DNA from 4 places in the Halomonas sp. GD1P12 genome. Region 3 is predicted to be linked to each of the others. Evidence: predicted binding sites of a transcription regulator. Region 3 holds the regulator's gene; each other region holds the start of a gene.
The links. The regulator LexA, encoded in region 3, represses DNA repair genes until DNA is damaged. The targets are predictions, from matches to a motif close to TACTGTNTANNTANACAGTA.

Region 1 (7,444 bases), 1.2 Mb from region 3:
TTGGATCCCAGGCTTGCAAGCTCCAGCATCTCCTCGACGGTGATGCTCGTAAGGCGCTGCGCCTTCGAGCAGACGCGCGGGTCGGTGGTGTAGACGCCGTCGACATCGGTATAGATCTGGCACTCGTCGGCACCGAGCGCCGCGGCCAGGGCCACGCCGGTGGTGTCCGAGCCGCCGCGACCGAGGGTCGTGATGTTGCCCTCTTCATCCACGCCCTGAAAGCCCGCCACGACCACGACCTTGCCTTCGTCGAGGTCGGTCTTGAGATCGTCGGTTTCGATGCGCTGAATGCGCGCCTTGGTGTAAGCGCTGTCGGTATGGATACCCACCTGGGCGCCGGTGTGCGAAGTCGCCGACACGCCGAGCTGCTGCAGCGCCATCGCCAGCAGTGAAATGGTGACCTGCTCGCCGGTGGAGAGCAGCATGTCCATTTCGCGCGGCGCCGGGTCTTCGTTGAGCGCGTGGGCCATATCGGTGAGGCGGTTGGTCTCGCCGCTCATGGCGGAGACCACCACCACGATCTGGTGGCCCTGGTCGCGAAAGCCTTTTACCTTTTCCGCCACGGCCTTGATCCGGTCGACGGAGCCGACCGACGTACCGCCGAACTTTTGTACGTATAGTGCCATATGCCATTTTCCCTATGCGTTCGGAGTAAAAGAGTAATAGTAGACTAGCGGGAAATTAGCGTTGGAAACATGCGCTAGTCTGACTACCGCTATAAAAAGGGCCGATGGCAGCGCCACCGGCCCTTTGAGTTAGAGCGCGTTTGCAAGCCAGGCCGGCACACTATCGAGCGCCCCGGGTAGCGCCTGGGGCTGGCTGCCGCCGGCCTGGGCCATGTCCGCGCGCCCGCCCCCCTTGCCGCCGACCTGTGCGGCGACGTGGTTGACCAGCTCGCCGGCCTTGACGCGGTCGGTGAGATCGTCGGTCACCCCGGCGATCAGGCTCACCTTGCCCGCCGCCTGGTCCGCGACCGCCAACAGGATCACGCCGGAGCCGATCTTCTGCTTGAGCTGGTCGAGCATGCCGCGAAGGTCCTTGCCGGAAACGCCGTCGAGCCGAGTCGCCAGAAGCTTCACGCCGCTTACTTCTTGGACCTGGCCAAGCAGGTCACTGCCGGCGGAGCTTGCAAGCTTCGCCTTGAGCTGCTCGAGCTCTTTTTCGAGCGTGCGGTTGCGCTCAAACAGCGACTCCACGCGGGACTCGACCTGCTCGGGCTTGGCCTTGAGCCGCGCCCCCAGGCGCTCGAGCGTGGCTTCCTGCTGCTGGAAGTAGGCCAGCGCGTTCTCGCCGGTGATCGCCTCGATACGACGAACGCCGGCGGCGGTGCCCGCCTCACTCACGATATGGAAGCAGCCGATATCGCCGCTTCGCGCCACGTGGGTGCCACCGCAAAGCTCGATGGAGAAGTCGTCAGCTCCGATGGTCAGCACGCGCACGCTGTCGGCGTATTTCGCCTCGAACAGCGCCGCTGCGCCCTTGGCTTTCGCCTCGGAAAGCGTCATCTGCTCGGTGCGGGTCGGAGCGTTGGCCAGCACCTGCTCGTTGACCAGCCGCTCGACCTCGGAAAGCTGCTCGGCGCTCAGCGCCTCGAAATGGCTGAAATCGAAGCGCAGGCGCTCGGCGTTGACCAGCGAGCCCTTCTGCTGGACGTGGTCGCCCAGTACGATGCGCAGCGCTTCGTGCAGCAGGTGGGTGGCGGAGTGGTTACGCACCGTGGCGGCGCGAAGGCCGGTATCGACCTCGCCACGCGCCCCGGCGCCGACGCTCAGCGTGCCTTCGACCATCACGCCCTGGTGCAGGTGGTGGCCGCTCTGCTTCTGGGTATCGGTGACCTGAAAGCGCCCGCCGTCGACGTGCAGGTAGCCGGTGTCGCCCACCTGGCCGCCGGACTCGCCGTAGAACGGCGTGCGATCCAGCACCACGATCCCCTTCTGCCCTGCCTCGAGCGCGGCCAGCGCGTTGCCTTCGGTATCGAGTAGCGCCGTCACCTGGGCGTCGTCGGCTAAAAGCTCGTACCCGGTGAAGTCGGTGGCGCCTTCGAGCTCGATGTTGGCGCTGTAGTCGGCGCCGAACTGGCTCGCCGCGCGGGCGCGCTCACGCTGGGCCTCGAGCTCGCGCTGGAAACCCGCTTCATCGAGTGTGACGCCGCGCTCGCGGCAGACGTCCGCGGTCAAATCGAAGGGGAAACCGTAGGTGTCGTAGAGCTTGAACACGGTCTCGCCGGGCAGCGTGTCGCCGTCGAGATTCTCCAGCGCTTCGGTCAGAAGCCCCATGCCATGATCCAGCGTGCGGGCGAACTGCTCCTCTTCTTTCAGCAGCACGCGGGCGATCTGCGCGCTCGACTCGCGAAGCTCCGGGTAGGCGTCGCCCATCTCCGCATCCAGCGCCTCGACCAGCTCATGGAAGAACGTTCCCGTGGCGCCAAGCTTGTGGCCGTGGCGTACCGCGCGGCGAATGATCCGGCGCAGGACGTAGCCGCGCCCTTCGTTGGAGGGCAGCACGCCGTCGGCGATCAAGAACGCGCAGGAACGGATGTGGTCGGCGATGACGCGAAGCGACGGTGCCTCGAGATCATGGGAGCCGGTGGCCTGCGCGGCCGCTTTCAGCAGGTTCTGGAACAGGTCGATCTCGTAGTTGGAGTGCACGCCCTGCATGACCGCCGCAACACGCTCAAGCCCCATGCCGGTGTCGATCGAAGGCTTGGGCAGCGGATGCAACGTGCCCTCGGCGTCACGGTCGAACTGCATGAAGACCAGGTTCCAGATCTCGATGTAGCGGTCGCCGTCTTCCTCCGGGCTTCCGGGCGGCCCGCCCCAAACGTCAGCGCCGTGATCGAAAAATATTTCCGAGCTCGGCCCGCACGGGCCGGTATCGCCCATCTGCCAGAAGTTGTCCTCGTCCAGACGCGAGAAGCGCTCGGGGTCGATGCCGATCTCCTCTTTCCAGATCCTTTCGGCCTCGTCGTCGCTGATATGCACGGTGACCCAAAGCTTCTCCTTTGGAAGGCCCAGGGTGTCGGTCAGAAACGTCCAGGCAAAGCGGATGGCATCACGCTTGAAGTAGTCGCCGAAGCTGAAGTTGCCCAGCATCTCGAAAAACGTGTGGTGGCGCGCGGTGTAACCGACGTTGTCCAGGTCGTTGTGCTTGCCACCGGCGCGCACGCAGCGCTGGGCCGAGGTGGCGCGCACGTAGGGGCGCGGGTCGCGGCCCAGAAAAACGTCCTTGAACGGCACCATGCCGGCGTTGGTGAACAAAAGCGTTGGGTCGTTGCCGGGCACCAGCGAGCTGGTGGGAACCACGGTGTGTCCGTGCTCTTCGAAATAGGAGAGGAAGGCCTGCCTGATCGCTGCGCTTTTCATAGGGGTTCCGTGACAATGAAGCGTGATGCCCCGGGGCGCTATCGCCGCCACCCTGGGAGCCGCAAAACATCCATTATAACGAAGTTGCCACGCGACTAAAGCCACGAAGCGCTGGCGTCTTACAAGCAGTGCGATGGGTGAAGGAATTACAGGTGCGGTTTAGTCGGAAAGCGTGGAGAGCGCGTAGCGAATCTGCTCGAAGTCGAAGCCGCGCTGAGCCAGAAAGCGCTCGCGTTTGGCGCGCTCTTTGGGGGGCACAAAACGCTCGCCCGAAGGCGCCCCGGACGTGCGAAAGCGCCGCTGTAGCGTTTCAGCCGCCAGTTCGAACCAGTCGATGCGCTCCTGCTCGGCGACCGCGTTAATCGCCTGCGTTTGGGCATCGCCTCTGATGCCACGGCGACCAAGCTCCATTTTGATGCGTATGGGCCCTTGGCCTCGCAGCACCCGCGAGCGTACGAAACTTTCGCTGAAGCGGTCGTCGTTTTGAAGCCCCTGCTCCTCGAGGGCGTCGAGGCATTCGAGGATATCGGCCTCCTCGAACGTCTTTTGCGCAAGCTTTTCATGGAGCTCGGCGCGGGAGTACTCGCGCCGGGCCAGTAGATCGATGGCGACCCCGCGCGGGGTCGCGTTACCGGCGCCAAACATGGCTCTCTCCGCAGGGACGGACGATTAGATCAGGCTATCTTCGCCGCCCGCGTCATCCGCTGCGGCGACCTCTTCTTCTTTTTTGGGCTCGGCCTTGGCCAGCAGCTGATCGCGAATCTGGCTCTCGATCTCTTCCATGATTTCCGGATGCTCTTCCAGGTACTGGGACGCATTGGCCTTGCCCTGACCGATCTTGCTGCCCTTGTAGCTGTACCAGGCGCCGGCCTTGTCGACCAGGTTGCACTGCACGCCCAGATCGATCACTTCGCCGGCGTGGTAGATGCCCTTGCCGTAGAGAATCTGGAACTCGGCCTGACGGAACGGCGGCGCGACCTTGTTCTTCACGACCTTCACGCGGGTTTCGTTACCGGTGACCTCGTCGCCGGTTTTCACCGAGCCGGTGCGGCGAATATCCAGACGCACGCTCGAGTAGAACTTCAGCGCGTTACCGCCGGTGGTGGTTTCGGGGCTGCCGAACATGACGCCGATTTTCATGCGGATCTGGTTGATGAAGACGACCAGGCAGTTGGCGTTCTTGATGTTGCCGGTGATCTTGCGCAGCGCCTGAGACATCAAGCGCGCCTGCAGACCCACGTGGGCGTCGCCCATTTCGCCTTCGATCTCGGCGCGCGGGGTGAGGGCCGCCACGGAGTCGATGATGATGACGTCGACACCGCCGGAGCGCACCAGCATGTCGGTGATCTCGAGCGCCTGTTCACCGGTGTCCGGCTGGGAGACCAGCAGGTCATCCAGGTTGATGCCGAGCTTTTCCGCGTAGCTTGGGTCGAGCGCGTGCTCGGCGTCCACGAACGCGCACACCTTGCCCTGTTTCTGCGCCTGAGCGATGACCGACAGCGTCAGCGTGGTCTTGCCCGAGGACTCCGGGCCGAAGATTTCGACGACCCGCCCGTAGGGCAGACCGCCAATGCCGAGCGCGATGTCGAGTCCTAATGATCCGGTCGATACCGACGGCATGACCACGCGCGGCGCATCGCCCAGACGCATGACGGTGCCCTTGCCGAACTGACGATCGATCTGGCTGAGCGCGGCGTTCAGTGCTTTGGTACGGTTTTCATCTTGAGCCATGTAAAGCGTCCTCGTAACAACCTGTATAATTAGCCAGTATTATGCCAAATATTGGCCGCAAAACCTATCCCTGTCGCGCTATTTATTTCCGCAGCACCCCGGCTATCAGTTCGCTCTCAAAGCGCTGACAGCAGTGCTTTTTGCCCGAGTGCGCTAGCGCGAAAGGCGCAGGATCAACGCGATCAGCGCCTCGCGCACCGCCTGCTCACGCACCGCTTGCCGGTCGCCGGGAAACATGAAGCGCTGGGCGCGCTGTTCGCGCTCGCTGCCCACACTTAGCCACACGAGCCCCACGGGCTTTTCCGCGCTGCCGCCGCCGGGCCCGGCCACGCCGCTCACCGCCACGCCAAGCTGTGCGCCGCTTTCACGACACGCCCCGCGCACCATCTCGTTCACCACCGCCTCGCTCACCGCACCATGGGCGTCGAGCGTTTGTTGGGCCACGCCCAAAAGCCGGGTCTTGGCCGCGTTGGAGTAGGTCACCAATCCGGTTTCGAAATAGGCGGAGCTGCCCGCCGCCGAGGTGATCATCGAGGCGATGCCGCCCCCGGTGCAGGACTCTGCCGTGGTCAGCGTGACGTTCTGGGCCACGCAGAGCTTGCCCAGGCGCTTGGCAAGCAGCGCCATATCGAGATTTTTCAAGCCGGATACGTCAGCCACCTTGCAGACTCCTTCATGTCAGCGCTGTGTTCAGCGTAGAATACTGCGTTTGTGTTGCCTATAGAACCAACACACGGAACTCGAACACCGCCCACGGCCAAGCCTTGCCGTGGGCCACGCCAAGCCAGGACGTCCATGTCACAAAGCCCCGCGCATACGCCCATGATGGCGCAGTATCTGAAGATCAAACGTGACCACCCGGAAGTGCTGCTTTTCTACCGGATGGGGGATTTTTACGAGCTGTTCTTCGACGATGCCCGCCGCGCCGCGGCGCTTTTGGATATCACCTTGACCGCCCGCGGCCAAAGCGGCGGCAAGCCGATTCCCATGGCTGGCGTCCCTTACCATAGCGCCGAGGGCTATCTTGCTCGGCTGGTCGCCGCCGGCGAGTCCGTGGCGATTTGCGAGCAGATCGGCGACCCGGCGACCAGCAAGGGCCCGGTGGAGCGCCAGGTGGTGCGCATCGTCACCCCAGGCACGCTGCACGATGAGGCGCTGCTCGACGCCCGACGCGATAACGTCCTGGTCGCGCTCGCCCCGGGCCGCGATCGCTTCGGTCTTGCCTGGCTCGAACTCTCCAGCGGGCGCTTCAACGTGCTCGAGGTAGAAAGCGAAGCAGAGATGCTCGCCGAGCTGACCCGCCTGGCGCCGGCGGAGCTTTTGGTGCCTGAAAACCTGACGCTGCCGGAGGCCTGGTCGCAAAAGCGCAGCCTGCGCCGCCAGGGCGAGTGGCTGTTCGATTTAGACAGCGCCAACCGGAGCCTGTGTGATCAGTTTCAGGTGCAGGATCTGCGCGGCTTCGGCTGCGCGCACCTTTCCACGGCGCTCATCGCCGCCGGCGTTTTGGTCGATTACGCCCGCGACACCCAGCGCTCGCGCCTGCCCCACGTCACCGCCATCACTGTCGAGAATCGCGACGACGCCGTCGTCATCGACGGTGCCAGCCGGCGTAACCTGGAGATCGACACCAACCTTGCCGGCAGCACCGACAATACGCTGGCGAGCGTGCTCGATACCTGCGCCACGCCGATGGGCTCGCGGCTCTTGAAGCGCTGGCTCAACCGCCCGCTGCGCCAGATCGAGCTGGTCAAGGGCCGCCAGGCCGGCGTCGCGCTTTTGAGCCTCGACGCCGCCTATATGGAGCTTCGCGAGGCGCTTTCTGAGCTTGGCGACATCGAGCGCATACTGGCGCGCGTAGCGCTCTACAGCGCCCGCCCGCGGGATCTGGCCCGCCTTCGCGATGCGCTCAACGCTTTACCCGAACTACAGCGCCTTTTGGAGGCGGTGGAGAGTGGCAGCGCCATCGACGCGCTCAAGCCCCACGTTCGCCCCTACCCGGAGATGGCGGACACCCTGACCCGGGCGATCATCACCAACCCGCCGGTGGTGATTCGCGACGGCGGCGTGATCGCGGAAGGCTTCGATGATGATCTCGACGAGCACCGCGGGCTTGCGGAAAACGCCGGCGAGTATCTGGTCGAGCTCGAGCGGCGCGAGCGCGAGCGCACCGGGCTTTCGAACCTGAAAGTGGGCTATAACCGGGTGCACGGCTACTTCATCGAGCTGCCCCGCGCTCAGGCGCAGCAGGCGCCGGCGGAGTACATTCGCCGCCAGACGCTGAAAAATGCCGAGCGCTTCATTATCCCCGAGCTCAAGGAGTTCGAGGACAAGGCGCTGTCGGCAAAGTCCCG
Region 2 (7,444 bases), 1.2 Mb from region 3:
CGGCATTGCAATATATGCTGGATATGGCAGGTTAGAGGATTGTCCTTACTGCGCCAAGCGCCTTTGCAAAAGCCCGGCGCGCCAATCGATGGGATCATTCGGGAGAAAACCGTGCAAGAAGAAGAGCTGCTACAGGAAGGGCTGGCCCTGATGGGATTGGGGATGGGCTTTGTGTTTGTTTTTCTTACCATACTGGTGATCAGCGTAGTGCTGATGTCGGCGCTGATAACGCGCATGCAGCCCGCCGCCGAATCCACGCCAACGCGCGTCAAATCCAGCGCTGGCGCGACCCCGGCGGGCCAGGACGACGAGGTCGTGGCGGTCATCTCTGCCGCGGTGCATCGTTACCGCAGTTCGCGTACCCGATAGCGACACCGCTGACTAGCGAACTTTACAAAGATAAAGCGGCTTTTTTTGTTAAGTTTACTAACAAAACAATTTTGGAAACGAGCCATGAACGAGCCAGTCACACACGAGAAACCCCGCCCGCTGGGCATCACCGATGTCGTGTTGCGCGACGCCCACCAATCGCTGTTCGCTACGCGCCTTCGCCTAGACGATATGCTGCCGATTGCCGAAAAGCTCGACAGAATCGGCTTCTGGTCGTTGGAGACCTGGGGCGGGGCGACGTTCGATGCCTGCATTCGCTATCTGGGCGAAGATCCCTGGGAGCGTATTCGCGCGCTCAAGGAAGCGATGCCCAACACACCTCAGGCCATGCTGCTGCGCGGCCAGAACCTGCTGGGCTACCGCCACTACGCCGATGACGTCGTCGATAAATTCGTCGAGCGCGCCAAAACCAACGGCGTCGACGTGTTTCGCGTGTTCGACGCCATGAACGACCCACGTAACCTGGAGCGCGCGATCAAGGCCGTGCGCCAGGTCGGCGGCCATGCCCAGGGCACCATCTCCTACACCGTAAGCCCGGTTCATACCCTGGACAGCTGGGTGGAGCTTGCCCAGACCATCGCCGGGATGGGCGCCGACTCGCTGGCGATCAAGGATATGGCGGGCCTTTTGACGCCTTACACCGCTTTCGAGCTGGTCACGCGGCTGAAAAGGGCGCTGTCGATTCCGGTTCACCTGCACTGCCACGCGACCACCGGGCTTTCGACCTCGACCATCTTGAAAGCAGTCGAGGCCGGCGTGGACAACGTCGACACCGCGATTTCATCGATGTCGATGACCTACGGCCACAGCCCGACCGAATCCGTAGTGGCAATGCTCAAGGACACCGACCGCGACACCGGCCTCGATCTTGAGGCGCTCGAGGACATTGCCGGCTATTTCCGTCAGGTGCGCAAGAAGTACGCCGCCTTCGAAGGCTCGCTCAAAGGCATCGACTCGCGCATCCTGACCGCTCAGGTGCCCGGCGGCATGCTCACCAACATGGAGAGCCAGCTCAAGGAGCAGGGCGCCGGCGACCGGCTCGACGACGTGCTCGAGGAGATTCCGCGGGTGCGTGAAGACCTGGGTTTCATACCGCTGGTAACGCCGACCTCGCAAATCGTCGGCACTCAGTCGGTGATGAACGTGATGATGAATGAGCGCTACAAGTCGATCTCCAAGGAAGTGCAGGCGCTGTTGAAAGGTGAATACGGGGCCGCGCCCGCGCCGTTCAATTCGGAGCTTCAAACGCGCGTACTGGAAGGCGGTGAGCCGATCACCTGCCGCCCGGCAGACAACCTGTCGCCCGAGATGGAGCGGCTAAAAAGCGAGCTCGAAGAGAAGGCGAGCGCCGAGAGCATTCGCCTGAGCGAAGGCGAGCAGCGCATCGACGACGTGCTGACCTACGCGCTGTTTCCACAGATCGGCCTGAAGTTCCTGAAAAACCGCGACAACCCGGACGCCTTCGAGCCCGCGCCCCAGGTCGAGCAAGCCAAGGGTGACGACAAGTCCAAAGCTCAGTCACCGGCATCGGCCGCCGCGGCAACGTCCAGCGCAGCGACGGCTGGCGCGGCAACGGCCGCCGGACCCGAGACCTATACCGTCAAGCTCAACGGCAAGGCCTACGTGGTCGAGGTCGCCGAAGGCGGCGATATTGGCCAAATCACTGACACCAGCGCGTCATCGGCGCCGGCGCCAACGAGCGAGCCGGCTGCTTCGAGCGGGGAGAGCATCGATGCGCCGCTAGCCGGTAACATCTTCAAGGTCAACGTGAAGGTGGGTGATCAGGTGAGTGAAGGCGACGTGGTGATCATTCTCGAAGCCATGAAGATGGAAACCGAGGTGCGCGCCCAGAGCGGCGGCACGGTGTCCAGCGTCAACGTGAGCGAAGGCGACAGCGTCGCCGTAGGCGACTCTCTGGTCGAGCTTTAAGGGCATCCGATAATGGATAAATTGATTACCCTGTGGGAAGGCTCGGGGCTTTATAACCTCCAGCTCGGCCAGGCGGTCATGATGGTGGTGGCGCTGGTGCTTTTGTATCTCGCCATCTACAAGAAGTTCGAGCCACTGCTGCTGGTGCCGATCGGTTTTGGCGGGATTCTGGCCAACATCCCCGAGGCGGGGCTTGCGATTTCGGCGCTCGATCAGGCGATCGACGTGGCGCGCCCGGCGCTGCTGGAGCAGATCGGCGCCGCCCTGGGGGTGGCGCTCGACCCGGCGGCAGGGTTGGAGGCCTGGCGCGAAGCGCTCAAGGTGGTCGCGCACGACGCCGCCCCGGAAGCAGCGCGCGCCGCCCGCGACATCGCCGTGGCGGCAGGCTACAGCAACGGCGTGCTCTACAACTTCTACAGCGTGGCCATCGGTTCGGGCATCGCGCCGCTGGTGATTTTCATGGGCGTGGGGGCGATGACCGACTTCGGCCCGCTGTTGGCCAACCCGCGTACGCTGTTTCTCGGCGCGGCGGCGCAGTTCGGCATTTTCGCGACGCTTTTTGGCGCGGTGCTGCTCACCTCGATGGGCGTGATGGACTTTTCGCTCAATCAGGCCGCGGCGATCGGCATCATCGGCGGCGCGGACGGGCCGACCTCGATTTATGTCTCGAGCGTGCTGGCCCCGGAACTGCTGGGGGCGATCGCCGTGGCGGCTTACGCCTACATGGCGCTGGTACCGCTGATCCAGCCGCCGATCATGCGCCTGTTGACCACCGACAAGGAGCGCAAGATCGCCATGACGCAGCTGCGTCCGGTCTCGAAGCTCGAAAAGATCGTCTTTCCGATCATTTTGCTGCTGCTGGTGGCGATGTTTCTGCCGGATGCCGCGCCGCTTCTGGGCATGTTCTGCTTTGGTAACCTGATGCGCGAATGCGGCGTGGTCGAACGGCTGGCGGACACTGCCCAGAACGCGCTGATCAACATCGTCACCATCGTACTGGGGCTTTCGGTGGGCTCGAAGCTCATGGCCGAAAGCTTTCTTGCCTTTGAGACGCTGGGCATTCTGGGTCTGGGCATCGTGGCCTTCGGCATCGGCACCGCCGCCGGCGTGTTGATGGCCAAGCTGATGAACCTGGTGAGCAAAATGCCGATCAACCCGCTGATTGGCGCCGCTGGCGTTTCCGCCGTGCCGATGGCCGCGAGGGTCGCCAACAAGGTGGGGCTCGAGTCGAACCCGCACAACTTCCTGCTGATGCACGCCATGGGCCCGAACGTGGCCGGCGTTATCGGCTCGGCGGTGGCTGCCGGGGTGATGATCAAGTATCTGGGCTAAAAGCCGCGGTGTAAGTGAAAGCGTCAGAGAACGTGGCGCGGTGTCGAGCAGCCCGTAGTGAGGGTTTTTCGCCAGGGATGGCGAAAGTAGCGCCCAGGGAAGGGTTCACAGCGCCTCACGTAGGGGTGGGCGACACCGCTTCCTGCACCGGATTAGACGAATGGGCTAACTGACACGCCCCGCTTTCGAGCGGGGCGTGTCAGGTTTTGACGCGTTGAATGTCCAGCGCGCTTTTCAGGCGACTTTCGAGCACGGTGAAATCCGCCGGCTCGTCGGTGGGCCAGGCGACGGTCAGCGTCACGCCCTGGCCGTCGTAGTCGGCACCCGTAATGGGCGCGCTCTGTTCGTCGAAGTAGGCGCGGGCCTGGGCTTCCTGGGCGAAATCGACCTTTACACGGTAGGAAGTACGCTCGACGATTTCGCGCGTAGGCAGCGTCTCGAGGGCTTTATTCACCGACTGAGCATAGGCACGGGCCAGCCCGCCGGTGCCGAGTTTGGTGCCGCCGAAGTAGCGGATGACCACGCAGCCGATTTCACCGAGCCCGCTTCCCGAAAGTGCCTGAAACATCGGCCGCCCCGCGGTGCCGCCGGGCTCGCCGTCGTCAGAAAATCCGATATGGGTCTGCTCGCCGGGCGGGCCGGCAATGAAGGCGCTGCAGTGGTGGCTGGCGCTTGGGTGCGCCGACCGCGCCGCTTTTAAAAGCGTCTCGAAGGCCTCTGGCGTCGGCGCGTGGCAAAGCCAGGCGATGAACTGGCTTTTCTCGATGACAAGCTCGGCTTCAAAACGGGTGTCGAGCGCAAGGTCGGGGGCTCGGTAGCGCAAGCGGGGCTCCCTGAAACGGTTAGTGGCGCCGAGTGGTTGCGGCGGGGCTTTCAACGCCCATCACCATGCCCAGCACCTGTATATCGCTATTATGCAGGAAAACCGTCGGCATCGCCTCGCCTTCGGCGCACAGGCGCAGGCCAAGCCGGCTGATCGACAGCTCCTTGAGGGCGATTTCGCGCTGGTTGATCGTCGCGGTGGCGATTTCCCGGTGGCCACCGCGCTGCTGGCGGTGAATCACGATCACGTCGCCGTCAAACAGATTGTACTGCTGCATGCGATGACCGCGAACGCGCAGCGCATAGGTGTTGCGCCGGGTGACTTCACGCTGCTCACCGGTTACCCGCTTAAGGGCGGGGTTACGCGTGCTGGCCGCGACGCGCGAGGCGGTGGCAGGCTCAATCGGTCGTGATGCGATCATCGGTTTCTCTCCAGCAATCGCCCGCTCCCTGGGCGTGAACAAGTGAAAAGCGCAGAGCATGTCTTTTCATACAGTGGTTGGAGTATAAACCTGTTTTTAAATACAGTGCTACCCCTGTAGGGCGTTTACCTGGAGACCGGTTTCAACGCTTGACCGCTCGTACCCGCAACGTCAGGCGCGAGCGGCGTTCACGTCGCTTTACCGGGGCCGGCTTGCTGGCGGGAAAGCGCATTTTTGTGTACAGTGCGCGCGAACTTCACGCCCTGGAGATGCCCCTTGAGCCTGCGCCTTCAAGCCCGACAGCTTGCCTGCGAGCGCGACGACCGCTGGCTGTTCGTGGGTTTGAACGTGACGCTTGAACGCGGCGAGATCCTGCGCGTCGAGGGGCCTAACGGCAGCGGCAAGACCACGCTTTTGAAGATTCTCTCCGGGCAGCTCGACGATTATGAAGGCGCGCTTGAGTTCAATGGTCAGCCCCTTCGCACCTGCCGCGATGTGTTTCTGGCGAACCTGCTCTATCTGGGCCACGCGCCCGGCGTGAAGGCGGGGCTGACGCCGCTCGAGAATCTGGCCTGGTATCAGGCGCTGGGCGGTGAGCCGCCGGATGAGGCTGGCTGCGAGCGTGCGCTTAATGATGTCGGGCTTGCCGGGTTCGAGGATACGCCCGTCGGGCGGCTCTCCGCCGGCCAGAACCGGCGCGTGGCGCTTGCCCGGTTGACGCTCACACCCCGGCCGCTCTGGGTGCTCGACGAGCCCTTTACGGCGCTCGACCGCGAAGGCGTTTTGATGCTGGAGCAGCGGCTTTCGCACCACGCCAGAACGGGGGGAAGCGTCATCATCACCACTCACCACGCGCTTGGCGGGCTCGAGCGGGTGCGCCGCCTGCAGCTGGGGCCGGCATGAGCGCCAGCAATGACGGCGCATTAAGGGCGGCGCCTCACGGGGCCGGGCGTGCGTTCATCGCCACGCTCTCGCGCGGGCTAACATTGGCGTTTCGTCGCCGAGGCGAGGCGCTCAATCCGCTGGTCTTTTACGCGCTGGTGATCACGCTCTTTCCGATCGGCATTTCGCCGGACCCCAAGCTTTTGGCCGTGATAGCGCCAGGGCTTTTGTGGGTGGCGGCGCTTCTGGCCGCGCTGCTGTCGCTGGATACGCTCTTTCGCGGCGACTTCGAGGATGGGAGCCTTGCGCAACTCATGCTCGCGCCGCAGCCGCTTTGGACCCAAACGCTTGCCAAGGTGTGCGTGCACTGGCTGATAACCGGGCTACCGCTTTCGCTTTCGGCGCCGCTGCTCGCCACGCTCCTGGCGCTTACCGCGGGCAGCTACGCGGTGCTGACGCTGTCGCTGCTGCTTGGCAGCGCCATACTCAGTTTGGTCGGCGCGATCGGCGCGGCGCTCACGGTAGGGCTTGCTCGCGGCGGCGTGCTGACCTCGCTTTTGATCCTGCCGCTCTACATTCCGGTGCTGGTGTTTGGTACCGGCGCCGTCGAGGCGGCCATCGACGGGCAAAGCGCCTTGCCTTATCTCGCGATTTTGGGGGCGCTTTTGGCGCTTTCGCTGATGCTCGCCCCCTGGGCGATCGCCGCGTCGCTTCGTATCAGTCTCAACGGTTGAGGACCCGCCATGTGGGCCATCGTGCACAAGTTTGGATCACCCCAGTGGTTTTACCGGCTAAGCGGCCGGCTCACACCCTGGTGCTGGGCGCTGGCGGCGCTGTCGCTTGGCGCGGGGGGCGTCTGGGGATTGGCGTTGGCGCCGGCGGACTATCAGCAGGGCGAGAGCTTTCGCATCATCTACGTGCACGTGCCGGCAGCACTCCTGGCCCAATCGGTATTCATTGCGATGGCGCTTTCAAGCCTGGTGTTCATGGTCTGGAAGATCAAGGTGGCCGACATGGCCGCCGCGGTGATGGCGCCGTTTGGCGCGGTGATGACGTTTACGGCGCTGTTTTCCGGCGCCGTGTGGGGCGTGCCGACCTGGGGCACCTGGTGGGTGTGGGACGCAAGGCTCACCTCGATGCTGATTCTCCTGTTTCTCTATCTGGGCGTGATTGCACTGCGCGGCGCCTTTGGTAGCCGCCAGAGCGGGGCTCGGGCGGCGTCGCTTCTCGCCATGGTGGGGGTGATCAACATTCCGATCATCAAGTATTCGGTCGAGTGGTGGTATACGCTCCACCAGTCCGCCACGTTCTCGCTCACCGAGCGCCCGGCCATGCCGGCGTCGATGTGGCTGCCGCTTTTGCTCATGGTGATCGGCTTTTATAGCTTCTTCGCGGCGCTGACGCTTGTGCGCGTGCGCAGCGAAATTTTAAGGCGCGAAGGCGACAAGCGCTGGGTGCGCGCGCTCACGGAGTCCTCTTCATGAGCGCCTTCGACTCACTCGGTGCGTTTTTCGCCATGGGCGGCCACGGCGTGTACGTCTGGTCGGCCTGGGGCGTCACCGCGGCGCTGCTGTTGCTCTGCTTTTGGCAGGCGAAGCTCGAGCGGCGCGCGCTGCTCAAGGCGCTCTCACGGCGCGCCCGGCGCGAGCGCGCCCGCACCGAGTCTC
Region 3 (7,444 bases):
GCGCCCTTGAAACCGAGCGATTCTCTAAGCATCCCAAGCCAAGCGGGAGAGAAGCCCGCCGGGCGCGGATCGAACGCCGAATACACCACGTGAGCGGGCATGACGCCGTCGAGCTGCGAGGCCAGGCGGGTAAATGGCAACAGATCCCGGGCCTTGAGCGCAGCAAGGGAGCGGGAATCTTCGGCAAGCGTCACGTGGGTGTCGGCTTCGATGCCGCCGTGGCCGGGAAAGTGCTTGCCGATGGCGGCCATGCCCGCCTCGTGGAGGCCGTGGATGAAGCGAGCGCCGAGCGCGGCGACGTGCTCCGGGTTGTCGCTGAAGCTGCGATCGCCGATCACGCTCGACACTCCGCTCTCCACATCGAGCACCGGCGCGAAGCTCAGGTCGAGCCCGCAGGCTGCCATCTCCATGCCCAACAGCCAGCCGGTGTCGCTTGCCAGCTGCCCGCCCTGCTCCGGGTCTTCGGCGTAAAGCTCGCCGATACGCGCCATGGCAGGCAGGCGCGTCACGCCGGATTTGATGCGCTGGACACGACCGCCCTCCTGGTCGATACCGAGCAGCAGATCGGGTCGAATGCGGCGTATGTCCTGGCACAGTGCGCTGACCTGCTCGGCGCTTTCGACGTTGCGTGAAAACAGGATCACCCCGCCCACGGCGGTATCGGCCAGAAGCGCTTTTTCGGCGCGCGTGATAAAGGGCCCTTCGAGGTCGAGCATGACCGGGCCAAGCGGTTGCGTCATCGGCATCTATCCAACAAAACGGGCGCTCATTCTAGTCGATCGCCGCGCTCAAACAAAACCGGCGGGTCGTGGGTCAGGTATGAAGCCAAACCGGCGTACCCGGCACGGCGACCTCGAATACCCACAGCAGGTCCTGATTTCTCAGGCGCACACAGCCGTGGGACGCCGCAACGCCCATGGGCTCATGTGGTGGAGTGCCGTGCAGATAGATATAGCGGCGTTGGGAGTCGACGGATCCGCCACGGTTGACCCCGGGCTCGAGCCCGCAGAGCCAAAGAATACGCGTCAAAATCCAGTCACGATCAGGATTTTGTTCACCCAAAGTGGGACTAAAAACTTCACCGGTAAAGCGGCGCCCGCGAAACACCGCGTTTTCCGGCAGGCCCTGGCCGATCGAGGCGCGCACGTAGTGCCAGCCGCCAGGCGTCTGGCCGCTGCCTTCGTGTTGCCCCACCCCGTTTGCACCGGACGACACCGTGCATTCGTGAACCACCCGCGTTCCCTGCCAGGCGCGAAGGCGCTGCTCGGTGAGGTCGATTTCAAGCCATGGCGCCTCGGTTGGCGGCAGCTCAGCCAGAATGGGCGTGGCCATGATGAGCCTCCTCGATCGCCGGGGGAAGCGGCGCGTTCATGGCGGCAACGACCACCGGGCGCAGTCGGCGCACCAGATCACGTACCGAGACCTGCTCGTTGTACTCCTTGGCCGCGATGTCGCGCAGCGCATCGAGCCCGGAGAGCGTGAAGATCACCGTGCCGAGCATGAAGTGCAGCCGCCAGAAGCGCTCGGCGTCGGGCAGGCCGGGTGTGGCGCGGCGAACGAGCTCGACAAAGCGAGTGAAGACATCGCCGTACTGCTCCTGGATATAGCGGCGAAGGTGGCCCTGAGCCTGACTGTAGGCGAGCCCCAGCAGGCGCATGAACACTTTCAAGCTGTTGCGCTCGGCCGGCACGGTCAACACCGTCGTGGCCATGGTTTCGAGCAGTACTTCCAGAGGAATCTCATCATCACCATAGCGGGCGTGCAGCTCATCCAGCGCTTCGTGAAAGCGTTGGCTGAAGGGGTCGAGATAGCGCGCAAACACCGCCTGAATCAGCGCCTTTTTCGAACCGAAGTGGTAGTTCACCGCCGCCAGGTTCACCCGCGCCTTGCTAGTGATGTTGCGCAGAGAGGTCTCTGCAAAGCCACGCTCGGCGAACAGCACCTCCGCCGTATCCAGAATACGCGTGACGGTATCAGACTGCGCCATGGCGCCCTCCAGAAAACGAGTGTTTAAAACATCGCGAAATAGTAGGTCATTAAAACGCCGGGCTCAATCGTGCGAAACCCTGATATGCCCTCTTTTAAAGGCGAACGGCTTTATAATCCGTGGCTTGAGTCATATACTGGACAGAGGAACATACTGTATACTTAAACACATATATTTAAGTCATTTTTTATAGTTACCTTTTACCCTGGAGTCAGCCATGCCTCGTCCTCTTACCGTTCGTCAGCAGCACGTATTCGATTTTATCGTGAAGACCATGAACGAGTACGGCTACCCACCCACCCGCGCCGAAATCGCCAAAGCGCTGGGCTTTCGCTCACCCAACGCGGCCGAAGAGCACCTGCGCGCGCTCGAGCGCAAGGGCGCCATCCGTATCATTCGCCACACCTCCCGCGGCATCCGCCTGCCCAATCAGGAAGGGGTGGAAGCAGCGGAATCCGCCGCTGAAGCCAGCGACAGCGTCGAATCCGCGACCCAGGGGCTGCCGATCATCGGCGAAGTGGCCGCGGGCAGCCCGATTCTGGCCGCCGAACACATCGATCGTTACTGCCCGCTGCCGGCGGAGTATTTCACGCCGAAGGCCGACTACCTGCTGCGCGTACGCGGGCTGTCGATGAAGGATATCGGCATTCTGGAAGGCGACCTGCTGGCGGTACACCGCACCGAGCGGGTACGCGACGGCCAGATCGTCGTGGCGCGCCTCGAGGACGAAGTCACCGTCAAGCGTTTTCGCCGCGACGGCCACCAGGTCACGCTGCACGCCGAGAACAGCGATTTCGCTCCGATCGAAATCGATCTTCGCACCCAGCAGCTCGATATCGAAGGTGTCGGCGTTGGCGTGATTCGCGGCGGCAGTGGCCAGGCGCTGGGTTAATTGACCTATCGATTGAGACAGGGAAATGTGGCGGTGCCGGGCAACCCTGCGCGAGGGCGCTGTGAACCCTTCCCTGGGCGCTACTTTCGCCATCCATGGCGAAAGACCCTCGCTACGGTCAGCCCGGCACGGCGGCCCGTATTGTCATCCTCAAGCTTATAAACCAAAAACGGGGCACTTTCGTGCCCCGTTTTTTAGTTGAAGACGACCGTCTTGTTGCCGTCGATCAGCACGCGATCTTCCAGGTGCCACCTGAGCCCGCGGGCGAGCACGGACTTCTCCACGTCGCGGCCAAAGCGCACCAGATCCGTGGGCGTGTGACAGTGGCTGACGCGGTGGATGTCTTGTTCGATGATCGGGCCGGCGTCGAGCTCTTCGGTCACGTAGTGGCAGGTCGCGCCGATCAGCTTCACGCCGCGCTCGAACGCCTGGTGATAGGGCTTGGCACCGGCAAACGACGGCAAAAAGCTGTGGTGGATGTTGATGATCTGGCCGGCGTATTGGCTACAGAGCGCCGGCGGCAAAATCTGCATGTAGCGCGCCAGCACGATGCAGTCCGCCTCGAGCGCCTCGACCTGGCGCTGCACCGCATCGAACGCGGGCTGCTTGTCGCTGGGGTCGACCGCGATGTGGTGATAATCGATCCCGTACCACTCGCTTAGCGCGCGCATGTCCGGGTGGTTGGAGATGATGCCCACGATGTCGCAGTCGAGCTCGCCAGCCTGCCAGCGGTAGAGCAGATCGACCAGGCAGTGGGACTCTTTCGACACCATGATCACGACCCGGCGCCGCTTTTGGGTATCGACCAGCGCCCACTGCATCGAAAACGCGTTGGCGATGGGCGCAAACGCCTGTTCGAGCTCGGCCGCGCTCATGCCGATGGAGTCGGCGAGAATCTCGTAGCGCATGAAAAATCGGCCCGTTTGCAGATCCGAGTGCTGGCTCGCCTCGGTGATGGAGCCGCCGTGCTGAGCAATGAAGCTCGACACGCGCGCCACGATGCCTACCTGATCGGGGCAGGAAACCACTAAACGGTAATAATGCGACATGAATACACTCTTGATACACGTTTCGAAGACGCGACCCGACGGGGTCGTCAAGAACCGTTGAGGCCTTGGGGGGCGTTAGTGTAGCGCAAGCGGCGATCGGGAACACTGCCAGGATTGTTAGCCGCCCCCGCCTTACCGTATAGTTAAAGTCTTACTTTTCAGGCTGTTCAAAATCAATGGATCCATCCCGCGTTCAACTTCGCCCCCGACGCCGACCGCCCCTGCGCATTTTGCCGCTTGGGGGCTGCGGTGAAATAGGAATGAACCTGACGCTTTATGGTTTCGATGGTCACTGGATCGCCATTGATTGCGGGATGATGATTCGACAGGATCTTCCCAGCGCTCCGCTACAGGTGCCCAGCACCGATACGCTGGCCGAGCTTGAGATTACCCCTAAAGCGCTCTACATCACCCATGGCCATGAGGATCACATCGGCGCGGTCGCTTGGCTTTGGCCCAAATGGCAGTGCCCGATCTACGCCACGCCCCTGGCCGCCGGGTTACTCCGTCACAAGTTTGCCGAACACAATCTTTCAAGCGCCGCGATTCGCGTGATCGAGCCCAACGATGCCCTCGAAGAGGGCCCGTTCACGCTGCGCTATTTACTGATGACCCACTCGATTCCCGAGAGCTGCGCGATCATGATGCTCGCCGGCGGCTACCGGGTATTGCACACCGGCGACTGGAAGCTCGACCCGACGCCTTTGATCGGCCCGAGCGTCGACCCGGCGCACTTTCAGGCGCTGGCACCGCTGGATCTGGTGGTGGGTGATTCGACCAACGCGCCGCTTCCGGGCAGTGCCGGCAGCGAAGGTTCGGTGGCCAACGCGCTGACGCAAACGCTCAAGGCCTGTACCGGGCGCGTGGTGGTCTCCTGCTTTGCCAGCAATCTGGCGCGTGTGTGGGCGATCGGCCAGGCGGCGGCCCAAAGCGGGCGCCGTGTGAGCCTGATGGGCCGCTCGATGGAGCGCATGGTCGGTGTGGCCCGCGGTCTTGGCTATCTCGACGATTTTCCGCCGCTGGTGCCGCCCCAGGACCTGGGCTATCTGCCACCGGACGAAGTGGTGGTGATCGCCACCGGAAGCCAGGGCGAGCCGCGCGCCGCGCTCCAGCGCCTGGCCCAGGGCCGCCACCCGTTCATGGACCTGGAAGCCGGCGATAACGTCATTTTTTCCGCCAAGGCGATTCCCGGCAACGAGCGCCCGATCGCGGCGCTCAAGAAGCGTTTCACTCAGCTCGGCGTTCAGCTTTTCGACGAGAACAACCACCCGGAGCTTCACGCCACCGGCCATCCCGCCCAGGAGGAGCTCAAAACGCTCTACCGCTGGGTTCGGCCCACCGCGCTGCTGCCGGTTCACGGCGAAACGGTGCATCAGCAGGCGCACCAGGCGCTGGCGCAAGAGCTCGGCATCAAGGCGCCGCTGGCCCCGGTCAATGGCGATATGCTATGTCTGGATAACGAAGGGTTACGCGTTGAGGCGCGCCACCCGCAGTTGCCCCAGGTGGTGGATCAAAACAGCGTGACGCGCCACCCCGGGCTTGCGGACGGCCAGTCGAGCGGCGCGCGGCGCGGCACGCTGTTTCTGGCACTGCCGGTATGCGCTTCTGAGACCGGCTGGCAGCGTATCGGGCGTTTGATGCTAGACGCCAGTGGCGCCAGCCCCATCGACGAAGAGAGCTTTAGCGATTGGCTCGACGAGCGGCTCGACGAAATCGAAGTCGACTCCCTCGCCGAACTCAGAGAAGCACTGACGCCGGGGCTGGTTCGCTGGCTGGGACACCACTGCCAGCATCTGCCGGAGGTGCACCTTCAGATCATGGCGACCGAGCCGCCCGGCGCTTGAGCCGGGTAGCCCCTTACACGCGCCCACCAACGCCCTCCTTGATCGCCTCCTACCAGCGCGCGGCATCGTCAAAATCGGTGGCGCGCTCCTTGACCCAGTAATCGCCCTGGCGCGAGTGCTCCTTTTTCCAGAAGGGTGCGCGGGTCTTGAGAATATCCATGATGAAGTCGCAGGCACTGAAGGCGTCGCGCCGGTGAGCGCTGGCCACCACCACTTGTACGATCGGATCCCCCGGGCGCAGATGCCCGACCCGGTGCACAATCACCACGCCTTTGAGCGCCCAGCGCGAAGCGGCCTCCACCGCGATATCGGTGAGCGCCTTTTCGGTCATGCCCGGATAGTGCTCGAGCGTGAGCCCCGTGACGTCCGGCGTTTCGTTGAAATCGCGTACGAGGCCGGTGAAGCTCACCAGCGCCCCGACATCCTGACGATGTTCGATGAGCGTCTCGTAGCCCTCATCAAAAATGAAGGCCTCCTGCTGCACGCGGATGTGAATAGGCGGCGTATCCGCTCCCGAAGCGAGCGCTTGCTCAGAGGAAGGCGTCTGCATTCAGCCTCCGGTAACTGGCGGGAAAAAGGCGATCTCGTCTTTATCGGTGATTGGCGCGCTATCGTTGGCCATCACCTGGTTGACGGCGCAGAGCGTGCGCTTGTCCGCCAGTGCGGAAAAGCGCGCGTCGCGCGCCTTCAGGTACGCCTTGAGCCCGGCCACGTCGCGGCTTTCGAGATCAGAAAGCGACAGCGATAGATCACTTTCGCCGACCTGCTCACGCAGCTCGGCCAGAAACTTGACCCGTACGCAGGGCGACACGCTACAGCGCTCGCCCACGCTCACCTCGCCCGGGTTACCCTCACCGGTGACGATCGGCCCATTCTGGCGCTGATAGTCGCCGCGCACCCCACCCTGCTTGCTCTCGAGCTGAATCGCCTCGATGCGCATCTCCTTGTCGACCGCCTTGCACATGTCGTAAAGCGTCAGGCACGCCACCGACACCGCGGTTAGCGCCTCCATTTCGACACCGGTACGCCCGCTGAGCCGGCAAAGCGCCTCGACATTCACCGCGCCGGTGTCGAAATCGAGCGTAAAGTCGACGCTCACCTTGCTCAGCGACAGCGAGTGACACAGCGGAATCAGTTCAGAGGTGCGCTTGGCTGCCTGAATACCGGCGATACGCGCCGTGGCCAGCACATCGCCCTTGGGAAGCTCGCCGTCGCTCAAGAGCTTGAGCGTAGCCGGCGCCATGACGATGCGCCCTGACGCCACCGCTTCCCGGCGGGACTCCTCTTTATCGGCGATATCCACCATATTGGCTTCGCCCTGGGCGTTCAGATGCGTCAGCTGCATGTCGTTATCCCTGGTCATTGCGGTGCTCTCGTCACGGTGCGCGCGGGTCCATTCGAGTACCCAGCGCGCGATCTCGTCGATGTTATCAAGGTTTAGCTGCGGGATAGAAGCGTCAAGCCGCTCGGGGGCTTCGCCCTTGAGCGCCACCGCCACCACGTTGTCGCTTTGTATAATCGACTCATCGCCAATGCCATCGCGGTAGAGCACGAGCTTGGAAAGCGGCCAGGTCTTGAAACCCTCGACGATGACCAGGTCCGGCCGGTGTGCCGCCATGAGTGACAGCAGGTGTAAAAGATCCGGCCCTTCCTGGCCGGCTTGCCTCTGCGC
Region 4 (7,444 bases), 450 kb from region 3:
CCGACGTCGTGGCGGGTGATGTTCTGCTTCGCCACCGCCAGCGCATCGGGGCTCAAGTCCGCCAGCGTCACGTGGCTGGTGGGCAGCACCAGGGCCGTGGCGATACCGATGCAGCCCGAGCCCGTGCACAGATCGAGCACGTGCGCCGGCGGTTCTTCGTCGAACCAGGCGCCGAAGCCGTCGAGAATCAGCTCGGCGATCGGCGAGCGCGGAATCAGCACGCGCTCATCGACATCGAAAGGAAAACCGGCGAAGAACGCCTCGCCCAGCAGGTACGGCAGCGGCGCCCGAGTAGTGATCCGCCGGCGCACCAGCTCGATGATGCGCTGGCGCTCGACGGGCAGCAGGCGCGCATCCTGAACGCCGGGGTCGACGTTCCAGGGCAGGTGCAGCGCGCCCAAACACAGCGCCACCGCTTCGTCCCAGGGCGAGTCGGTGCCGTGGCCGTAGTGCAAACCAGCGACGTAGAACTCGCTGGTCGCCCAGCGCAGATAGTCGCGCAGCGTGATCAGATCGCTGGCCAGCGCCGACTCCGGCAGGGAAAGCGTTGAGGGAGAAGTCTCGGCATTGAGGTGCGTGGTCACAAGGGCTCCTGGCCAGGCGAGCCGAAAGCGTCGGGCTTCCGGCCCATCAAGGGGTGAAACGTGAAAAACGTCGTTGGCTTAACATCGGGAAATGATTGTACCTTCGTCGTCGCCCGGTTCACAGCGCCGCCAGGGCCGCTATACTGTGCCGTTCACGCCATCGTCCACACCGCCGTTTTTCATTTTTTTGTGAGCCTTTCATGTCGCGACGCCGCCACTCGCCCAACGATGAAGAGATCAGCGCCTTTCGCCAGGCGCTCCAGGAGGCCGGGGTGCGCCAGATCAAAAGCGACCTGGCCGACCCCGGCCGGCCCAAACGCGAGCGCGACGCCCAGGCCGCGCGCCGCCAGGCGGCGGTCAAGCAGGACGCTCAGGTCACGACCGGGCGCACCTCCGATGGCCGGGTCGAGGCGGTGCGCCCCTCGGAGTATCTCGAGTTTTGCGTGACCGATCTGCCCTACCGCACCTTCAGCCAGCTCAAACGCGGACAAACCTCCTGGCAAGCGGGACTGGACCTTCACGGCTACACCCTGGAAGAGGCGCGCTTGGAGCTCGAAAGTTTTCTGACCGACGCCGCCGCCCAGCATCTTCACTGCGTGCTGGTGGTCCATGGCAAGGCGTGGGGCGCGACGGCGGATTTTCCGGTGCTGAAAAGCCACACCAACGCCTGGCTTAGAGAGTGGCCCGGGGTGCTGGCGTTTTGCTCGGCGGTGGACGCCGACGGCGGCACCGGCGCGGTTTATGTGCTGCTGCGAAAGCGTGGCCGCTAGCGGCGACTGTCTTTCCTCAGTCCTTTTTCATCCACTTTTTCATCCACTTTTTTCATCTACTCTGTCGCCTCCGATGCCACGCTTGGCATGCGTCGTTCGAGCGCTTCATCGGTCAAGTGGCGGCCGAGGCGAATCAAGTCCCGGGCGCGGTGGAACTCGTAGGTGCTGCACACCGTTTTCGGTACCTCGATCAACACGTCCGGCGGGTAGCCCGCTACCTTGTACTTGGCCAGTGCCGCCTGGGTGATATCGAAGGACTCCAGAATCATGTCGAGCTTGCCCCACTCGCGCTGCCCACGCGCCTCGATGCTCTCCTCTTCGACCCACTCGTCGTCCTGAGCACCAAAGCCGTCCCATAGCCGTTTCGTCGCCGCGCGCACCCCGTCCATCCAGCCGCCCAGGTTGGCGTCGTGGTCGCGCTCAAGGCGTGTGCGCTCGTCCTGCTCGTCGACGGGCAGAAGCTCCTCGAGGCTTACGAGCTGAGGGCTCTGGGCAGTGACGTTCACCGCCACGACCAGATCCGCCTCGTGGGCGGAGAGAATCGGCATCATCGGCAGCGGATTCAAAAGCCCGCCATCGACCAGCACCTGATCGCCCAGATGCACCGGGGTGATCACCCCGGGCACGGCGATCGAGGCGCGAATGGCGCGCAAAAGCGGGCCGCGCTGAAACCAGACTTCGCGCTGGCGGACAAGATCCGTTGCCACCGTGGTCACTGGAATGGGCAAATCCTCGATCAGCGTATCGCCGATCAGCGCCTCGAGCTTGTTCATCACCTTGTTGGCGCGCATTGCGCCCATCGGGCTCCAGGTCACGTCGACCAGTTTCAACACGTCCAGGTAGTCCAGGTTGCAGACCCACTCGCGGTACTCGGCCAATTTGTTCGATGCGTAGATGCCGGCGATCAGCGCGCCCATGGAGCAGCCGGCGATCGAAATGATCTCGAAGCCGCGTGCCTCGAGCGCTTCGATCACGCCGATATGGGCATAGCCGCGGGCACCGCCGCTGCCCAGCACCAGGGCGACCTTCTTGCCGTGACCGTCTTGTTGAGGAGAAATATGGCTTAACGCTTGCTCTGTTGGCTTGCTCATTCGACGTTCCGATCTGTTCCGTTTTACACGTTCATCTGGCGTTTGCAGTAATCCACGATGGTGGCCGCGACGGCCTCGACGGCCTCAGCCTCCAGGTGCAGATGATGGCCACCCAAAAGCACCTGCCGCGTCAAATCAGGCACCTGCTGGCGGGCCTTGTGCGCCCAGTGGCGCTCGCCCAGAATGCCGCGATCGCCCTCGATAAGCAGTACTGGCGCCTGAATACTCGCCAGCATCGCCAGCACCTGCTCCGGCGTAAAGCGCACCAGCGACGGCTTGAGCAGGCGCGCGTCGGTGCGCATCTCGAGATCGCCCTGGGAGCTTGCCCGGGTATTACGCTCGACCACCGGGGTGATGGTCGACGCACTCACCGGCGTCACGCCGCCGGCCACCCGCGCGCCGACCGCGCGATCAATATCCGCGTAGCGCGGCGTGCGCGACGCCTGACGTCGGTGGGCCAAAAGCCCCTTTCTCAGCTGCTCGGTGCTCTGCTCGGCCTCGGTATTGAGCGCCCCCAGTCCGTCGATGAGCAGCAGCTTCTCTACGCGTTCGGGCAGCGCGGCGGCCAGCAGGCAGCTCACCGCCGCCCCCATCGAGTGAGCCAGAAGCGTGGCGCGTTCGATTTCCAGCTCGTCCAGCGCGTCGAGCACATCGAAAACGTAGTCCCACAGCGCGTAGTCGGTTTGGTCGGGCCCGTGGGCGGAGTGGCCGTGGCCGCGAAAATCGAGCGCGACGATGCGAACGCCGAGCGCGCGCGCCAAATGCGGGGCCAGGCGCGTGAAGCTTGCGGCGTTGTCCAGCCAGCCGTGCAGCGCCACCCAGACCGGCGCCTCGACGCTTCCCCATGCAAGGCCCGCCAGGCGGCCACTGGCCAGCGACAGGGGCCTGGGCGCGGTGCTTGCCACCTCCACCATAAGCGTTCTCTCCGTGTGCGCGTTTTTCGTTTGATGACGCCTTATGGCGTAAACGTTACCATGCCGGGCCCGGTGCCTGGAGCGCCGCGTTTTCAAAATTCTGCGCGCCACGCTCGACACGCGCTGATACGCCAACCGTCATCCACCCCTTCGCCAGATGAGTACCGTTATGAAACCTCGCCGTGATACCCGCGCCCGCAATGCCGTCTTTTTCATCGCCGTGACCAGCGCCATCGTCGTGGGGCTTTGGCTCGCACGTTGAAAACCGGACGTTGAAAACCGGGTACGGCTTCAACCTTGCATTTCAAGACTCGAATATTAATACTGTATATACATACACTATTTGATTGTTCGAGGACGTCACGATGCCGTCTCAACCCGCCCACGTTGCGACAGCCTGGCCGTTAACCTTTCAACCGCTGGCGTTTCCCACCCTGTACGCGCGTGCCGGCTTTAGCGGATTTCCCTCGCCGGCGCAGGATTACGAGCAGCGCACGCTGGATCTGAACACGCGGTTGATCAAGAACCCGACGCAAACGTTCTACCTGACGGCGATCGGCGACAGCATGGAAGGCTGGGGCATTTTCCACGACGATTTGCTGGTCGTGGACCGCAGCATCAAGCCGCGCCTTGGGCACATTCTGGTAGCGCTGCTCGAGGGCGAGGTGTTGATCAAGCGCTACGCGCTCTACCAGGGCACGCCGCACCTATGCTCCGCCCACCCGCTCTACCCACCGCTGCCGCTATCGGGCACCGAGTGCCAGCTGTGGGGCGTGGTGCGCGCGGTGATTCACGAGTACGTGTCGTGATCGGCCTGGTCGACGCCAACAACTTCTACGTCAGCTGCGAGCGCGTTTTCCAGCCCGAGCTCGACGGCCAGCCGGTGGGCGTCATGAGCAACAACGACGGCTGCATCATCGCCCGCTCGGAAGAGCTCAAGGCCATGGAGATCCCCATGGGCGTGCCGGCGTTCAAGCTCGAGGGGCTGCGCCGCGCGGGGCGTATTCATCTCAAGTCATCGAACTACGAACTCTACGGCGACATGTCAGGAAGGCTCTGCCAGCTTCTGCGCGACGCCTGTCCGGCGGTGGCGCCCTACTCGATCGACGAAATGTTCGTTTATCTGGACGGGCTCTCACCCGAGCAGTGCCAAGCGGTGGGCGAGGCGCTTCGCCGCCGCATCCGCCGCCACCTGGGGCTTCCCGTCTGCGTCGGGCTTGCCCCGACCCATACGCTGGCCAAGCTGGCCAACCACGCCGCCAAAAAGCGCGCGCGCTACCAGGGCGTTTGCCTGCTGGACGCCGCGTCCAGAGAGACCGCGGCGCTATTAAAAGAGCTTCCGGTAGGCGAGGTGTGGGGCATCGGGCGGCGGCTGGCCGAGCGGCTGGCGGTGCAGCGCATTCACACCGCCTGGGATCTGCGCGAGTGCGACCACCACGACCTTCGCCGGCGCTTCTCCGTGGTGCTGGCGCGCACGGCGCTCGAGCTTCGCGGCACGTCGTGCCTTTCCATGAACGCGGTGGACGAGCCGCGCCAGCGCATCATGACCTCGCGCTCCTTCGGCAGGCCCACCGGCGACAAGGCCGATGTGTACAGCGCGCTGAGCCGCCACGCCCAGCGCAGCGCCGAGAAGCTACGCGAGCAGCGAAGCCTGACCCGGGCGGTGATGATCTTTCTCGCCACCAACCGTCACCGCCAGGACCAGCCGCAGTATTTTCCCCACGCCATGATTCCGCTCGCCGCCCCCAGCGACGACACCCGCGTGGTGCTGGCCGCGGTGCGCGAGGGGCTCGAGCAGATCTACCGGCCGGATCACCGCTTCATGAAGGCCGGCGTGATGCTGCTGGATCTGGTCGACGCCGAGCAGTATCAGCTCTCGCTTTTGCACCAGCCGCCGCGCCACCGTCATCACCCGGCGCTGATGGCTACACTCGACGACATCAACCGGCGCATGGGCCAGAACAAGGTGCGCTTTGGCGTCGAGCCGGAAGAGGCGTCCTGGCACCTGCGCTGCGGCCACCGCTCGAACCGCTTCACCACCCGCTGGGGCGAGCTGATGAAAGCCGGCACCCATCCAGGGGCCATCGAGGCGTGTGCCGAGCGGAAGAAGCCGCTACCCTAAAGGGCCTACTCGAAGTTACGTTATATCTCATGCCGCTTACCCGCCCCGACAGGGAGTTCGCCCCCGCCCCGGACCGCATCCAGCGTTTCGCAAGCCGCTACATCGGCCGCCGCCTGACCCGCCATAAAGCGCTGGGCGCCCCGGACATGGACGCTGTGAAAAGAAGCCGCCGCTGGGTGATCGTTTGGGCGGCGCTGGCGGGAATCGTCTCGGGCACGCTGATCGGCGGCGCCGAGTGGTGGATGCGCGAGATACTCGTCGACGACTGGGAGGCGCTGTCGCTTCGCGAACAGCTGCCCTACTGGAGCGGCTACCTGGCGTTCGCCGGCGTGGTCACGCTGCTCGAAATCGGCTTTCTTTACTGGAACTCGCTGCGCGGCGTAGCGCGCATGATGCACTTTTGCGGACTCGACTACCGCCACCGCTCGCCCCAGCCCCCCACGGTGGAGCTGACCCTGCAGGGCGCAGCCCGGGTGGCGCTGGAGTACCCAAGCCCCGGTAGCCCCGTTTATGGCGTCGACCCGCACGCGTATCTTCGCGGCTGGAAGCTGACGCTGCGCGCCCTGCTCTACCGGCTCAAGGTCAGCCTGAGCAGCTTCCTGCTTCGCATGGTCATGCGCCGCCTGCTCGGGCGGCTGACCCTGCGCGGCTTCGTTCCCTTTCTTGTCGCGCCGCTCTACGCGTTATGGAATGCCTGGATCGCCGCCCGCGTGACCGAGGATGCCTGCCTGCTCGCCCTGGGCCCCCAGCGCATCGACCGACTGATGCCGCGCATCGAGCGCGCTCCGGAACACATCCGCCGCCTGCTCGCCCAGGGCGTGGGCGAAATGATCATGCGCAACCAGCACCCGCATCCGAACCTGGTGCTGCTGCTTTCGCGCGTATTGGCCACGCTTCCAGGCGCCCCCAGCGACCTGACCGTGGCGTGGCCAAGCGCTCTGGACGAGTTTGCGCGACTTGACGAGGGCGAGCGCGCACCGCTTCTGAAAAACCTGACCCAAGCGGTGCTGTTGAGCGGCGGCTACCGCGGCGCGCGCAAGCGATTTTTACGCCAGGTGTTCGCCCGCTGCCAGACACCGCTGACCCATGAGTTCATCGCCGGGCAGCGCTGCGAGATGGCATCGAACGATCAGCGCGGCGCGAGCGCCTGACGCAGACGCGGGCTTAAACGCTCCCCAACCAGAATCATCAGCAGCAGAACGCCCAGCAGGTACGGCCAGTGCTGAGCGAACACGACGCTATAAAGCCCCAGCACGTCGGCAAAGATCACCAGAATGCCCAAGGGGCTTACGTAGCGCGCCATCAATAGCCACAGCGCATAGAAGCGCGGGCCAAGCCCGAGCTCATCGCGCATCACGTTCTTGTTGAGCAAAAACCCGGCGACGAAAATGGTGCCCAACCCGCCCAGCGGCATCAGCCAGCGCGAGGTCAGATAGTCGAGCCAGTCAAAGAAGGTCTTGCCCGCCAGCGTCCAGTCCGCGCCCACGTTGAACGAGAGCATCGCAGCGGTGCTGATCAGCCACAGCACGATGCCGGTGCCCCAGGCCGCCGAGCGGCGCGTAAAGCCCTTGTTGTCGCAAAGCCAGGAGACCGTGGCCTCGACCATGGAGATCGACGAGGTGAGCGCGGCCATCGAGAGCATGATGAAAAACAGCGCGCCGAACAGCGACCCCAGCGGCATCGCCTGAAAGGCAACGGGCAGGCTCATGAAGATGAGCCCCGGCCCACCCGCCGGGTCCATGCCGTTGGCGAAAATGACCGGGAAGATGGCAAGACCGGCCATGAGCGCGACGAGCGTATCCGCCAGCGCGACGCCGAGCGTGGTGCGCCCTATGGAGGCGGTCTTGGGCAGGTAGCTGCCGTAGGTCAAAATCGCCCCGGCGGCCAGCGATAGCGTGAAAAACGCGTGTCCCAGCGCGGCCAGCATCCCGGCGCTCGAAAGGCTTCCCGTGTTGAACGAAAA

Region 1: recA (recombinase RecA) is a predicted target of LexA. The motif match lies at 5,113-5,132, and genes of this name have one in related genera.
Region 2: OCT39_RS13020 (LexA family protein) is a predicted target of LexA. The motif match lies at 4,984-5,003, and genes of this name have one in related genera.
Region 4: OCT39_RS05475 (LexA family protein) is a predicted target of LexA. The motif match lies at 3,682-3,701, and genes of this name have one in related genera.

What each region holds. Positions count from the first base shown of each region.
Region 1 is NZ_CP107007.1:2,852,331-2,859,774, forward strand. Features, by position in the region: gene OCT39_RS13070 (aspartate kinase) at 1-626, opposite strand, end outside; gene alaS (alanine--tRNA ligase) at 756-3,362, opposite strand; gene OCT39_RS13080 (regulatory protein RecX) at 3,522-4,007, opposite strand; gene recA (recombinase RecA) at 4,032-5,093, opposite strand; gene OCT39_RS13090 (CinA family protein) at 5,247-5,720, opposite strand; gene mutS (DNA mismatch repair protein MutS) at 5,889-7,444, shown strand, end outside.
Region 2 is NZ_CP107007.1:2,842,161-2,849,604, reverse strand. Features, by position in the region: gene OCT39_RS13040 (OadG family protein) at 112-369, shown strand; gene oadA (sodium-extruding oxaloacetate decarboxylase subunit alpha) at 454-2,319, shown strand; gene OCT39_RS13030 (sodium ion-translocating decarboxylase subunit beta) at 2,332-3,651, shown strand; gene OCT39_RS13025 (IMPACT family protein) at 3,851-4,474, opposite strand; gene OCT39_RS13020 (LexA family protein) at 4,494-4,895, opposite strand; gene ccmA (cytochrome c biogenesis heme-transporting ATPase CcmA) at 5,172-5,798, shown strand; gene ccmB (heme exporter protein CcmB) at 5,795-6,511, shown strand; gene OCT39_RS13005 (heme ABC transporter permease) at 6,521-7,261, shown strand; gene ccmD (heme exporter protein CcmD) at 7,258-7,444, shown strand, end outside.
Region 3 is NZ_CP107007.1:1,619,976-1,627,419, reverse strand. Features, by position in the region: gene nagZ (beta-N-acetylhexosaminidase) at 1-740, opposite strand, end outside; gene OCT39_RS07625 (L,D-transpeptidase) at 814-1,332, opposite strand; gene OCT39_RS07620 (TetR/AcrR family transcriptional regulator) at 1,310-1,987, opposite strand; gene lexA (transcriptional repressor LexA) at 2,205-2,879, shown strand; gene purU (formyltetrahydrofolate deformylase) at 3,074-3,928, opposite strand; gene OCT39_RS07605 (ribonuclease J) at 4,189-5,772, shown strand; gene moaE (molybdopterin synthase catalytic subunit MoaE) at 5,822-6,322, opposite strand; gene moaC (cyclic pyranopterin monophosphate synthase MoaC) at 6,323-7,117, opposite strand; partial or broken gene mobB (molybdopterin-guanine dinucleotide biosynthesis protein B) at 7,178-7,444, opposite strand, start outside.
Region 4 is NZ_CP107007.1:1,169,923-1,177,366, reverse strand. Features, by position in the region: gene prmB (50S ribosomal protein L3 N(5)-glutamine methyltransferase) at 1-584, opposite strand, end outside; gene OCT39_RS05490 (Smr/MutS family protein) at 785-1,354, shown strand; gene OCT39_RS05485 (patatin-like phospholipase family protein) at 1,411-2,445, opposite strand; gene OCT39_RS05480 (alpha/beta fold hydrolase) at 2,469-3,359, opposite strand; gene OCT39_RS05475 (LexA family protein) at 3,725-4,168, shown strand; gene OCT39_RS05470 (Y-family DNA polymerase) at 4,165-5,481, shown strand; gene OCT39_RS05465 (LBF_2804 family protein) at 5,511-6,632, shown strand; gene OCT39_RS05460 (sodium-dependent transporter) at 6,611-7,444, opposite strand, start outside.